Regions from separate parts of the Actinophytocola sediminis genome, predicted to be linked through region 1. Evidence: riboswitches for the same ligand, from Rfam matches in the RefSeq annotation. Region 1 holds a riboswitch; the other holds the start of a gene.
The links. A riboswitch is a leader RNA that binds a small molecule or an ion and turns the genes downstream of it on or off. The one in region 1 is predicted to bind S-adenosylmethionine.

Region 1 (5,295 bases):
AACGTCCCCGGCCGGTCTTCTCCGCCGGCTTCGGTGGCCAGCCCGGCGGGGTGCGGACGGTCGTGGTGCCGGGGCGGGTGCGGGCGGCGGTGGTCGAGGGCATTCAGGTCATCTCCACCGGCCGGGTGGTGCTGCTCGCCCCGGCCGACCGTTGGTCGACCCTGCTGCCGGGGCAGGACGTGACGACCGCCGCGCAGCTGGTCCCGGCACGCACCGGTGAGCTGACCGTGGCCGTGCTGCGGGTCCGCGGACCGCCGGGGGAGGTCTCCGAGGCCGACGTGTGGCAGCGCGTCGCGCAGTCGCTGAGAGCGGGGCTGCGGGATGCCGCCTCGGTCCTGGACCCGGAGCCGGCCGGATTGCTGCCCGGGTTGGTCGTCGGCGACACCGACCGGCTGTCCCGGCAGGTCGAGGACGAGTTCACGGCGGCCGGAATGGCGCACTTGCTGGCCGTGAGTGGCGCGAACTTGGCGATCGTGTGCGTGGCGGTGCTGTTCCTGCTGCGTGCGATGCGGGTCGGGCCGCGTGGTGCGGCCGTCGGTGCGATGGGCGCGCTCGTCGGGTTCGTGGTGCTCGCCGGGCCGGAACCCAGCGTGCTGCGCGCCGGTGTCATGGGCACCGTCGGTCTGCTGGCGCTGGCGATGGGTCGGGAACGTGCGGCGCTGCCGGCGCTGGGCACCGCGGTGATCGTGTTGGTGCTGTGGGACCCGGCCATGGCGGTGAGTTTCGCGTTCGCGTTGTCCGTGCTGGCCACGGCCGGACTGGTGTTGCTCGCGCCGCGGTGGGCCGACCGGCTCGCCGCGCGCGGGGTGCCCCGTGGTTTCGCGGACGCGCTCGCGGTTCCGGCGGCGGCGCATCTGGTGACCGCGCCGGTGGTGGCCGGGATGGCGGGCGAGGTCAGCCTGGTCGCGGTACTGGCGAACCTGCTGACCGCCCCGGTGGTCGCGCCGGCGACGGTGCTGGGCGTGCTGGCGGCGCTCACCGCACCGGCGTCCACATGGCTGGCCGAGATGCTGGTTCGGCTCGCAGGGCCGGCGGCCGACTGGCTGATCCTGGTCGCCCGGCATGCCGCTCGGGTGCCCGGCGCCACGATCGGCTGGCCTACCGGGTGGTGGGGTGGGCTGCTGCTGGTGGCGTGCGTGCTGCTGCTGGTCGCGGCGCTGCGGCGTCGGCGCCTCCGGGTGCTGGTGGGTGCCCTGCTCACTGGGCTGTTGGTGGTGGCCGTCCCGGTCAGGGTGATCTCGCCGGGTTGGCCTCCGCCGGGGTGGGCGATGGTCGCCTGCGACGTCGGTCAGGGCGACGCGCTGGTGCTGGCCACCGGGGACGCGGGCCGGGCGGTCGTGGTGGACACCGGCCCGGAGCCAGGGCCGCTGGCTGGGTGCCTGGACCGGCTGGATGTGTCGAGAGTGCCGCTGGTGGTGCTCAGCCATCTGCACGCCGATCACGTCGGCGGGTTGGCCGCGGTGCTGGGCGAACGGACGGTCGGTGCGGTGGGCGTGAGTCCCGCCAGGGAACCGGCCTGGGCATGGGAGGAGGTGCGGGCCGCAGCGGCCGCGGCCGGGGTGCCGATCGTGGAGCTCGACGCGGGGCGACAGCTGGCCTGGCCTGATCTGACGATTGAGGTGTTGGCCCCGATGGCGAAGGAGGTGATGCCCGCGGCGGAGGCCGAGGGTACGGAGATCAACAACGCGTCACTGGTGCTGCGCGCGGCGACGCCGGCTGGGCGGATCCTGCTCAGCGGGGACGTGGAGCTGGCGGCTCAGGCGAGCCTGCTTGGTTCGCGGATAGACCTGTCCGCCGAGGTGCTCAAGGTTCCGCATCACGGCAGCCGGTACACCTCGCCGGAGCTGTTCGCGGCGATCCGGGCACGGGTCGCGGTGGTGAGCGTCGGCGCCGACAACCAGTACGGCCACCCCAACCCGACCACGATGAGCGCGCTCAGCGGCACCGGTGCGCTCGTGATCCGCACCGACACCGACGGAGACGCGGCGATCGTCCCCGACGACGGTGGCCCCCGGGCGGTGACCCGAGGGGCGGCCAGGGGGCCACCGTTCGTTGGGGACGGGCTGGGTCGGGCGGCTGCTCGTCGTCGCGCGCTGGCGTTGAGCGGTGGTTGACGCCACGCAGCGGGTCACCGGTGACCCGCTGACGGCCCTGGCGTGGGATGTCCGGCGCACGACTGGGCAGCGGATTCCTGTGTCCACATAGGACGGCTGGGTCCTGGTGGAGTTTGCGGGTGTTCGGCGGTGGTGGTGTGGTGCGCCACTGTCCTATGAGGACTCCAGGGCTGCGCGGACGGCGGCGGTCGACGGTGGCACGGTGGCGCGCGGGCCGATCTTGTCCTGCACCGCGTCCAGGGTCTTGAGGCCGTCGCCGGTGATGAGCAGGACCGTATCGGCCTCCGGATCGAGCTGGCCGGTGTCGATCAGCTTCTTCGCCGTCGCGACGGTCACGCCGCCGGCTGTCTCGGCGAAGATGCCCTCGGTCCTGGCCAGCAGGCGGATGCCCTCGACGATCTCCTCGTCGGTCACGTCCTCGACCGCGCCGTTCGTCCTGCGCACGGCGTCGAGCACGTACGGGCCGTCGGCGGGAGCGCCGATCGCGAGCGAGCGGGCGATGGTGTCCGGCTTCACCGGGCTCACCACGTCCAGGCCCGCCTTGAACGCGGCGGACACCGGCGAACACCCGGTGGCCTGGGCGCCGAACACCCGATACGGCCTGGCCTCGACCAGACCGAGGTCGGTGAACTCGCGGAAACCCTTGTCCACCTTGGTCAACTGGGCACCGGAGGCCACCGGCACGACGATCTGGTCGGGGAGTCGCCAGCCGAGTTGTTCGGCGACCTCGTAGCCGAGCGTCTTGGAGCCCTCCGCGTAGTACGGGCGGACGTTGACATTGACGAACGCCCAGTCGTCGTGTTCCGCGGCGAGTTCGGTGGCCAGCCGGTTCACGTCGTCATAGTTACCGTCGACCGCGATCAGGGCGCCGTCGTACACGGCGGTGGTGAGGATCTTCGCGCGCTCCAGCGACGACGGGATCAGCACCACCGACTCCCAGCCGGCGCGCGCGGCCGCGGCGGCGACCGCGTTGGCCAGGTTGCCGGTGGACGGGCAGGCCAGCACGGTGAACCCCAGCTGGCGTGCGGCCGCGAGCGCGACGGCGACCACCCGATCCTTGAACGAGTGGGTCGGGTTGCCCGTGTCGTCCTTGACCCACAACGACTTCACGCCGAGCGCGGCGGCGAGCCGGTCGGCCTTCACCAGGCGGGTGAGACCCGGCTCGGTGTTCGGCTGAGTGTCCACATCGGACGGGACGGGCAGCAGGTTGCGGTAGCGCCAGATCGACTTGGGGCCCGACTCGATGTCGGCCCTCGAGATGTCACTGAACTCGTAGGAGACTTCCAGGGGGCCAAAACACTCGATACAGGCGAACTCCGCGGCAAGCGGTACCTGGTGGCCGCACTCCCGGCAGCTGAGCCCGCGCGCGGGCCCGAGGTCGAACGTGGTGGTGGCGTGGGCAGTGACTGTCATCGCGAGGTATCTCCTCATCTGTCCCGCGTACGGGTCGGAATTGGCACCGTGTTCATCACCATTCCTCGCGGTAGCGAATGGCTGACGCCGGTTGCCGGGGCTTCTTCGGGCCGATCCCTCTGCCCCTCTGGATGAGCGGTATTCAGTTGTTCTTCGAACACGTTACGGCACGACCCTCTTTCCAGGCCAATGTGAGGTCCATCATTCGAGAGAGGCACCAGCGGCACTGGCCGCGAATCCGATCCGATCCGGCCCGACCGGGTCGGACGAGGCCGACGTGGGAGCTGTTCGGGACGGGTACTGGGGCGGGGCAGGTCAGGGGACGGGGTGACGGGACGTCGGCACCTCGTCGCGCTGCGCGCTGCCTTGGCCCGGCCGACGGACCCCGCCCGCCACCGGGGTGACCGAGGTGGTGCGAGGATGGCGGGGTGAAGTCACCCGCCGTGACCCCGCCTGCCCTCGAACTCGTCCTCGGCGAGGAGGAGTTGCTGGTGGAACGCGCGGTCCGGGCCGCGGTCGACACCGCCAAGCTCGCCGACCCGTCCGCCGAGCTCACCCGCGTGAAGGTGGCCGACATCAGCCCGCCGGAGCTGGCCGAGCTGGTCAGCCCGTCGCTGTTCGCCGAGCGGCGGGTCATCGTCCTGGAGAGCGCGAACGACGCCAACAAGGACATCGCCGCCGCCATCACCGCCTACCTCAAGGCGCCGGCGGAGAGCGTGCAGCTGGTCGTGCTGCACACCGGCGGCGGTCGTAAGCCGGCGAAGGACCTGGTCGCCGCGTTGCGCTCGGCTGGGGCGAACGTGGTGGACTGCCCGAAGATCACCAAGCCGGGTGACCGGGAAGCCTTTGTGCGCAACGAAATCCGGCGCGCGGGCGGCAAGACCGACGCGGACGCGGTCAGCGCGCTGATCGACTCGGTCGGCTCGGATCTGCGCGAGTTGGCGTCGGCGGCGGCCCAGCTCGTGGCGGACACCGGCGGGCAGGTCACCGCCGAGGAGGTGCGCCGCTACCACCGCGGCCGGGCGGACGTCACCGGGTTCGCGGTGGCGGAGAAGGCGGTCACCGGCGACGTGCCGGGCGCGCTGGAGATGCTGCGCTGGACGATGCAGCTCGGCGTGCCGCACGTGCTGGTCGCCGACGCTCTCGCGGACGCGGTGCGCACCGTCGCGCGGGTCGCCGGCGCGGGCCGGGCGGACCCGTTTCGCTTGTCATCGGAGCTGGGTATGCCGGCGTGGAAGGTGCGCAAGGCACTGTCCCAGTCCCGAGGGTGGCATCCGGCGGGGCTGGTCGCGGCGATGCAGGTGGTCGCGGAGGTGAACGCGGACGTCAAGGGGGTGGCGGCGGACGCGGACTACGCACTCCAGCGCGCCGTCCTCCGCCTTGCCGAAGCCCGCCGACGCACCTAGGCCGCGCTGGCCGCCGCGGCTGGACCCGGATCGCGCTGGCCTGGCCCAGCCGAACGGACACGTGGGCCGTATGGGCTTACGCGGCTGACCAGGCGCTCAGCTGCGCTGGTCGACGCAGCCAGGCAGACACCTGGGCTGTGCTGGTCGACATCTCACAACAAAAACAGCGCTGGCCGCCGAGGCGGCCAGCGCTGTTATCGCTGAGGGCTCAGAGCTGGTTGGCGCGCTTGGCCATGGCGGACTTCTTGTTGGCCGCCTGGTTGGCGTGGATCACGCCCTTGCTCGCCGCCTTGTCCAGCTGGCGGCTGGCGTCGTGGAGCAGCGCTACGGCCTTCTCCTTGTCGCCCGCTTCCGCCGCCTCG
Region 2 (5,295 bases), on a different contig from region 1:
TGACCAGGCTCACGTCGCTCCACGAAGTGTTTGCGCAACCTGCCAGTCGCCGTTACTGTCCCGTGACCGTAGCCGGGACGAGGCGGTCCCGGAGAGACCGAGAGCGGTTGTCGGGCTCTCCCACGGCCATTCTCTGGAGGTAACGACCCTGTGAGCGGATACAGATCCGGCGGTTTTGACGGTTCCGGTGGCGGTTTCGCCGACACCGACTGGTTCACCCCCGTCGAGGCGCCCTCCGCAACCGCGACCGCGGTCCTGGACGAGGACTTCCGCGCCTGGCGCTCGGAGTTCCCGGACTTCTACCAGCAGGGCAGCTCCACCTACGGCCAGCTGCCCGAGGCCGAGCTCGACGCCTACAGCGGCTCGCTGGCCATCACCCCGGACGACGTGCGGGTCGCCCTCGGCCCCCAGGCAGACGAGCTCATGGCCGTCGCCAACGTCGACGTCGACGAGCTCATCCGGCTGATCAACGCCGAGACCACCGTGCTGCCCGTCATCCCGGACGACCTGTCCGAGATGCCAGGCATGCCGAGGGTGCGCCGGCTGCCGGACACCGAGACCGAGGACGAGGACCGCGGCCTCGCCACCGGCATCAAGCGGTGGAAGAAGACCGTTCTCAAGGCTTCGCTGGCCTCGATCCTGGTCTCGATGATCGGCGGCAGCGCCGCGGCCATCGCGATGAACAAGTCGGTCACCGTCGACATCGACGGCAAGTCCCACGAGGTCAGCACCTACGCCTCCACCGTCGGCGAGGTGCTGGAGGACGAGGGCCTCGACGTCGGCAAGCACGACGCGCTGTCCCCCTCGCCCGCCGCGGGCATCAACGACGGCGGCACGATCGTCCTCCAGCGCGGCCGCCAGCTGCAGCTGACGATCGACGGCGAGCAGCGCGACGTCTGGGTCCGCGCGACGACCGTCGAGGACGCCCTCAAGGCGGCCAACGTCACCGTCGACGGTGCGTGGATGTCCCACGAGATGAACAGCTCGGTCCCGCTGAGCGGCATGTCGATGGAGATCAAGACCGTCAAGAACATCACCCTCTTCGACGGCGGCAACGCGCCCAAGGCGATGCAGACCCACGCGGTCACCGTCGACGAGCTGCTCGGGTCGCTGAAGCTCGAGCTCGGCAAGGAAGACACCATCACCCCCGGCGGCGACCTCAAGGTCACCGACGGCGCCGAGGTGCGGATCACCCGCAACGGCGTCACCGTGGTCAACAAGACCGAGAAGGTCGCCCCGCCGGTGCAGGAGGTCGAGGACCCCAACGCCGACGAGGGCACCGAGGTCGTGCTCGACCCGGGCGCGGCGGGCGAGCGGATCGTCACCTACCGGATCACGATCAAGAACGGTACGGAGATCGACCGCGAGGAGATCGGCGCCAAGGTCACCAAGAAGCCGAAGCCGAAGATCGTCCGGATCGGCACCAAGGAGCCCCCGGTCCCGGTGATCTCCGACGGCGAGGTCTGGGACGCGCTCGCGCAGTGTGAGTCCACCGGCAACTGGGCGGCCAACACCGGCAACGGCTACTACGGCGGCCTGCAGTTCAGCCCCGGCACCTGGGACGCCAACGGCGGCGAGCAGTACGCCCCCGACGCCCACCAGGCCACCCGTGAGCAGCAGATCGCGATCGCCACCAAGGTGCGCGACGGCGCGGGCGGCAGCTACGGCGCCTGGCCGCACTGTTCTGGCGAGCTCGGCCTGCCCAGGTAGGCGATCAGGGGCGGGCACTAGGCTCGCCTGGTGGTGCGCGGCGGAACGGACAGCAGCTTGTTGCTCGGGCCGGCCGACGTGCGCCGTCTCGCCGACGAACTCGACATCCGGCCGACCAAGCGGCTCGGCCAGAACTTCGTCCACGACCCCAACACGGTCCGGCGCATCGTGCGTGCCGCCGACCTGGCCGAGGACGACGTGGTCATCGAGGTCGGTCCGGGCCTCGGATCGCTCACCCTCGCCCTGCTGCCGGCCTGTGCCACGGTGCTCGCGGTCGAGATCGACCCGGTTCTGGCCGGGAAGCTCCCCGAGACCGTCGGTGAACGCGCGCCCGCCCTGCGTGACCGGCTGCGGGTGATCGAGGACGACGCCGTGCGGGTCACCGCCGAGCGCCTCGGCGCCGCGCCGACCGCGCTGGTGGCCAACCTGCCGTACAACGTCTCGGTACCGGTAGTGCTACACCTGCTCAACGAACTGCCTGGCCTGGCCAAGGCGCTGGTCATGGTCCAGTCCGAGGTGGCCGACCGGATGGTCGCCGGGCCGGGATCGCGCACCTACGGCGTGCCGAGCGTCAAGATCGCCTGGTACGCGCACGCCCGCCGGGTGGCCACGGTGCCGCGCGCGGTCTTCTGGCCGGTGCCCAACGTCGACTCCGCGCTGGTCCTGCTGACCCGCCGGGAGTCGCCGATTGGGCAGCGGACCAGGGTGTTCTCCCTGGTGGACGCGGCCTTCGCACAGCGGCGTAAGACCCTGCGGGCCGCGCTGGCCGGCTGGGCGGGGTCCGCGCGGGCAGCGGGGGAGTTACTCGAGTTGGCCGGCATCGACCCGACGACCAGGGGCGAGCAACTCGCCGTCGCCGACTTCGCGCGGCTGGCCGGTGTCGCGGGCGGCTGACCTTATTCCGGATCGAGCGCCGGTGTGACGCTCACCGGATCCACCGGATGGACGTTGCGATCTTCACCCGTCGTCAGGTTGACTGAGTGCGGTTAATCCATCCCGAGCGGCTGAGAGACCTGGCTCCGAGACGCCGCAGCAACCACTCATCGCGAGCAGGTGCTACCGCCAGGAACGATGGAGGAGTGAGAGCGATGGTCATGCTCACTACCAGGCGGGTCATCGACCAGTGCCGGCGCACGGTCACGGGCTGTCGTCCTATGTGCTCAACAAGCTGATTCTCGAGCCCATACCGACTTTCTGACACCCCTTACTCACCCAGTTGAACTGGGTTTACCGGCATGCGAGTTCGTTCGCTCGCGCCTGGACTGGAGCGCACTGTGATCACCCTGGAGAACCTCAGCAAATCCTTCCGAAGTACTTCCGGCTCGGTCGTGGCCCTCGACGACGTCACCCTCGACGTCCCGGACGGCGTCATCGTCGGCGTGGTCGGCCCGACCGGTGCCGGCAAGTCGACCCTCGCGCGGGTGCTGTCGCTGCGTGAGCGTCCGGACAGTGGGGTGTTCCGCCTCGACGGGCGCAACACCGGCATGTTGGACGAGCGCAGCCTGCGGGTGGCCCGTTCCCGGATCGGCGTGGTGCCGCCGAGGGACTCGCTGCTCGGCCAGCGCACGGCCGCCGGCAACATCGCGGTGCCGCTGGAGCAGGCCGGCATGGACGGTCCGCTGCGCCGGGAGCGGGTCGGCAAGGTGCTCGACCTGATCGGCCTCACCGACCGCGCCGCCACCTACCCCGCCCAGCTCACGCCCGGTCAACGGCAGCGGGTGGCGGTGGCCAGGGCGCTGGTCGGCGACCCGGCCGTGGTGCTCGCCGACGACCCGACCGCCGACCTGGACGACGCCGGGGTCGCCGGCGTGCTCGCCGTGCTCGACCGGGCGCGGGCAGAGCTCGGCGCGACGGTGCTGGTCGCCACCCAGGACACCAGCGTGGTGCGGCGCATCGCCGACGACGTGGCCGTGCTCGACCACGGCCGGCTGCTGGAGAGCGGGCGGCTGCTCGACCTGGTCGGCGACCAGGAAAGCCTGGTCGCGCAGGCCGTGCTGCCGGCCATCGACGGCCAGGTGCCCGGCGGGTACGCCGGTGTCGCGGACGTCGTGCTGATCGGGTTCGCCGCGGTCGGCTCGCTGCTGCCGGAGGCCACCAGCCGGTTCGGCACCGACATCTCGGTGGTCGGCGGCGGGGTGACCAAGATCGGCGAGACGCCGGTCGCGCGGTTCCGCCTCGGGCTGCACGGTCACCTCGCCGACGCCGCGCTCGGCTGGCTCGCCGAGCGCGGGGCCGCGGTGCACCACCAGTCGTCGCGGGCGCTACAGGTCGCCTGACTCGTGACGGACCCTCCTTGGCCGGGACGCGGGAGCCGTAGGCTGGGCTGGTGCTCGCTGTAGTGCCCCGCCCGGTCACCGTCCGCGTCCCGTCCAAGGTGAACCTTCACCTCGCGGTCGGTGAGGTACGCAAGGACGGCTTCCATGAGCTGTCCACGATCTTCCAGTCGCTGTCGTTGACCGACGACGTGACCGTGGCGATCGCCGACGAGCCCGGGGTCGAGGTCCAGGGCGAGGGCGCGGCCGCGGTGCCCACCGACGGGGCCAACCTGGCCTGGCGGGCGGTCGAGGAGCTGGCCAGGTACGCGGGCAAGGACGCGGACGAGCCCAAGGTGCGGGTGCTGATCCGCAAGGGCATCCCGGTCGCCGGCGGGATGGCCGGCGGCAGCGCGGACGCGGCCGCGACCCTGCTCGGCCTCGCGAACCTGTGGAAGCTGGAGATCAGCCGGGACGAGCTGGCCTCGGTGGCCGCGGTGCTCGGCAGCGACGTGCCGTTCATGCTGCACGGCGGTACCGCGCTGGGCACCGGGCGGGGCGAGCGGATCGTCCCGGTGCTGACCAGGCACACGTTCCACTGGGTGATCGCGTTCGCCAGAGGTGGGCTGGCGACGCCGAAGGTCTACGCGGAGCTCGACCGGCTGCGGGACACCGGCGAGCCGCCGAGGGTGGGCGCGGTCGAGCCGGTGCTCGAGGCGCTGGCCGCTGGCGACGCGCGTCAGCTCGCGCTGCTGCTCGGCAACGACCTGCAGGCGGCCGCGGTGTCGCTGCGGCCGGGGCTGCGCCGGACGCTGCGCGCGGGGGTGAGCGCGGGCGCGCTCGCCGGCATGGTGTCCGGCTCGGGCCCGACCTGCGCGTTCCTGTGCGCGGATGCCGAGGACGCGGTGCGGGTGGCGGCCGAGCTGTCGGGTGCCGGCGTGTGCCGCACGGTGCGGGTCGTGCACGGCCCGGTGCCGGGCGCGCGCGTGGTGAACGACGACGAGCCACGCCCCCTCCCGCCGCAGGTGCACGCCTGAACCATCGGTACCGTGGACAGGTCATGGTCAACCTGGTCAATCTCGAGGCGGTCGGCAAGAGCTACGGCATGCGTCCGCTCATGGACGGCGTGTCCCTCGGGGTCGGCGTCGGGGACCGGATCGGCGTCGTCGGCCTCAACGGCGGCGGCAAGACCACCCTCCTGGAGATCCTCGCCGGCATCGTGCCGCCCGACAGCGGGCGGGTGAGCCGGGGCCGGGACCTGCGTCAGGCCGTGGTCACCCAGCGCACCGAGCTGCGGGACGCCACGACCGTGCGCGGCGCGGTGCTCGACCCG

Region 2: it holds a riboswitch for S-adenosylmethionine, as region 1 does, so the genes downstream of both, ACYVIP_RS18130 (methionine ABC transporter ATP-binding protein) here and thrC (threonine synthase) in region 1, are expected to answer to the same signal.

The regions. Positions count from the first base shown of each region.
Region 1 covers NZ_BAAGXS010000011.1:118,884-124,178, forward strand. The annotation lists gene ACYVIP_RS07455 (ComEC/Rec2 family competence protein) at 1-2,114, shown strand, start outside; gene thrC (threonine synthase) at 2,268-3,527, opposite strand; SAM riboswitch class I at 3,539-3,665, opposite strand; gene holA (DNA polymerase III subunit delta) at 3,956-4,933, shown strand; gene rpsT (30S ribosomal protein S20) at 5,142-5,295, opposite strand, start outside.
Region 2 covers NZ_BAAGXS010000028.1:81,547-86,841, forward strand. The annotation lists gene ACYVIP_RS18120 (transglycosylase family protein) at 151-1,710, shown strand; gene rsmA (16S rRNA (adenine(1518)-N(6)/adenine(1519)-N(6))-dimethyltransferase RsmA) at 1,741-2,604, shown strand; SAM riboswitch class I at 2,699-2,788, shown strand; gene ACYVIP_RS18130 (methionine ABC transporter ATP-binding protein) at 2,985-3,986, shown strand; gene ACYVIP_RS18135 (4-(cytidine 5'-diphospho)-2-C-methyl-D-erythritol kinase) at 4,037-4,999, shown strand; gene ACYVIP_RS18140 (ABC-F family ATP-binding cassette domain-containing protein) at 5,023-5,295, shown strand, end outside.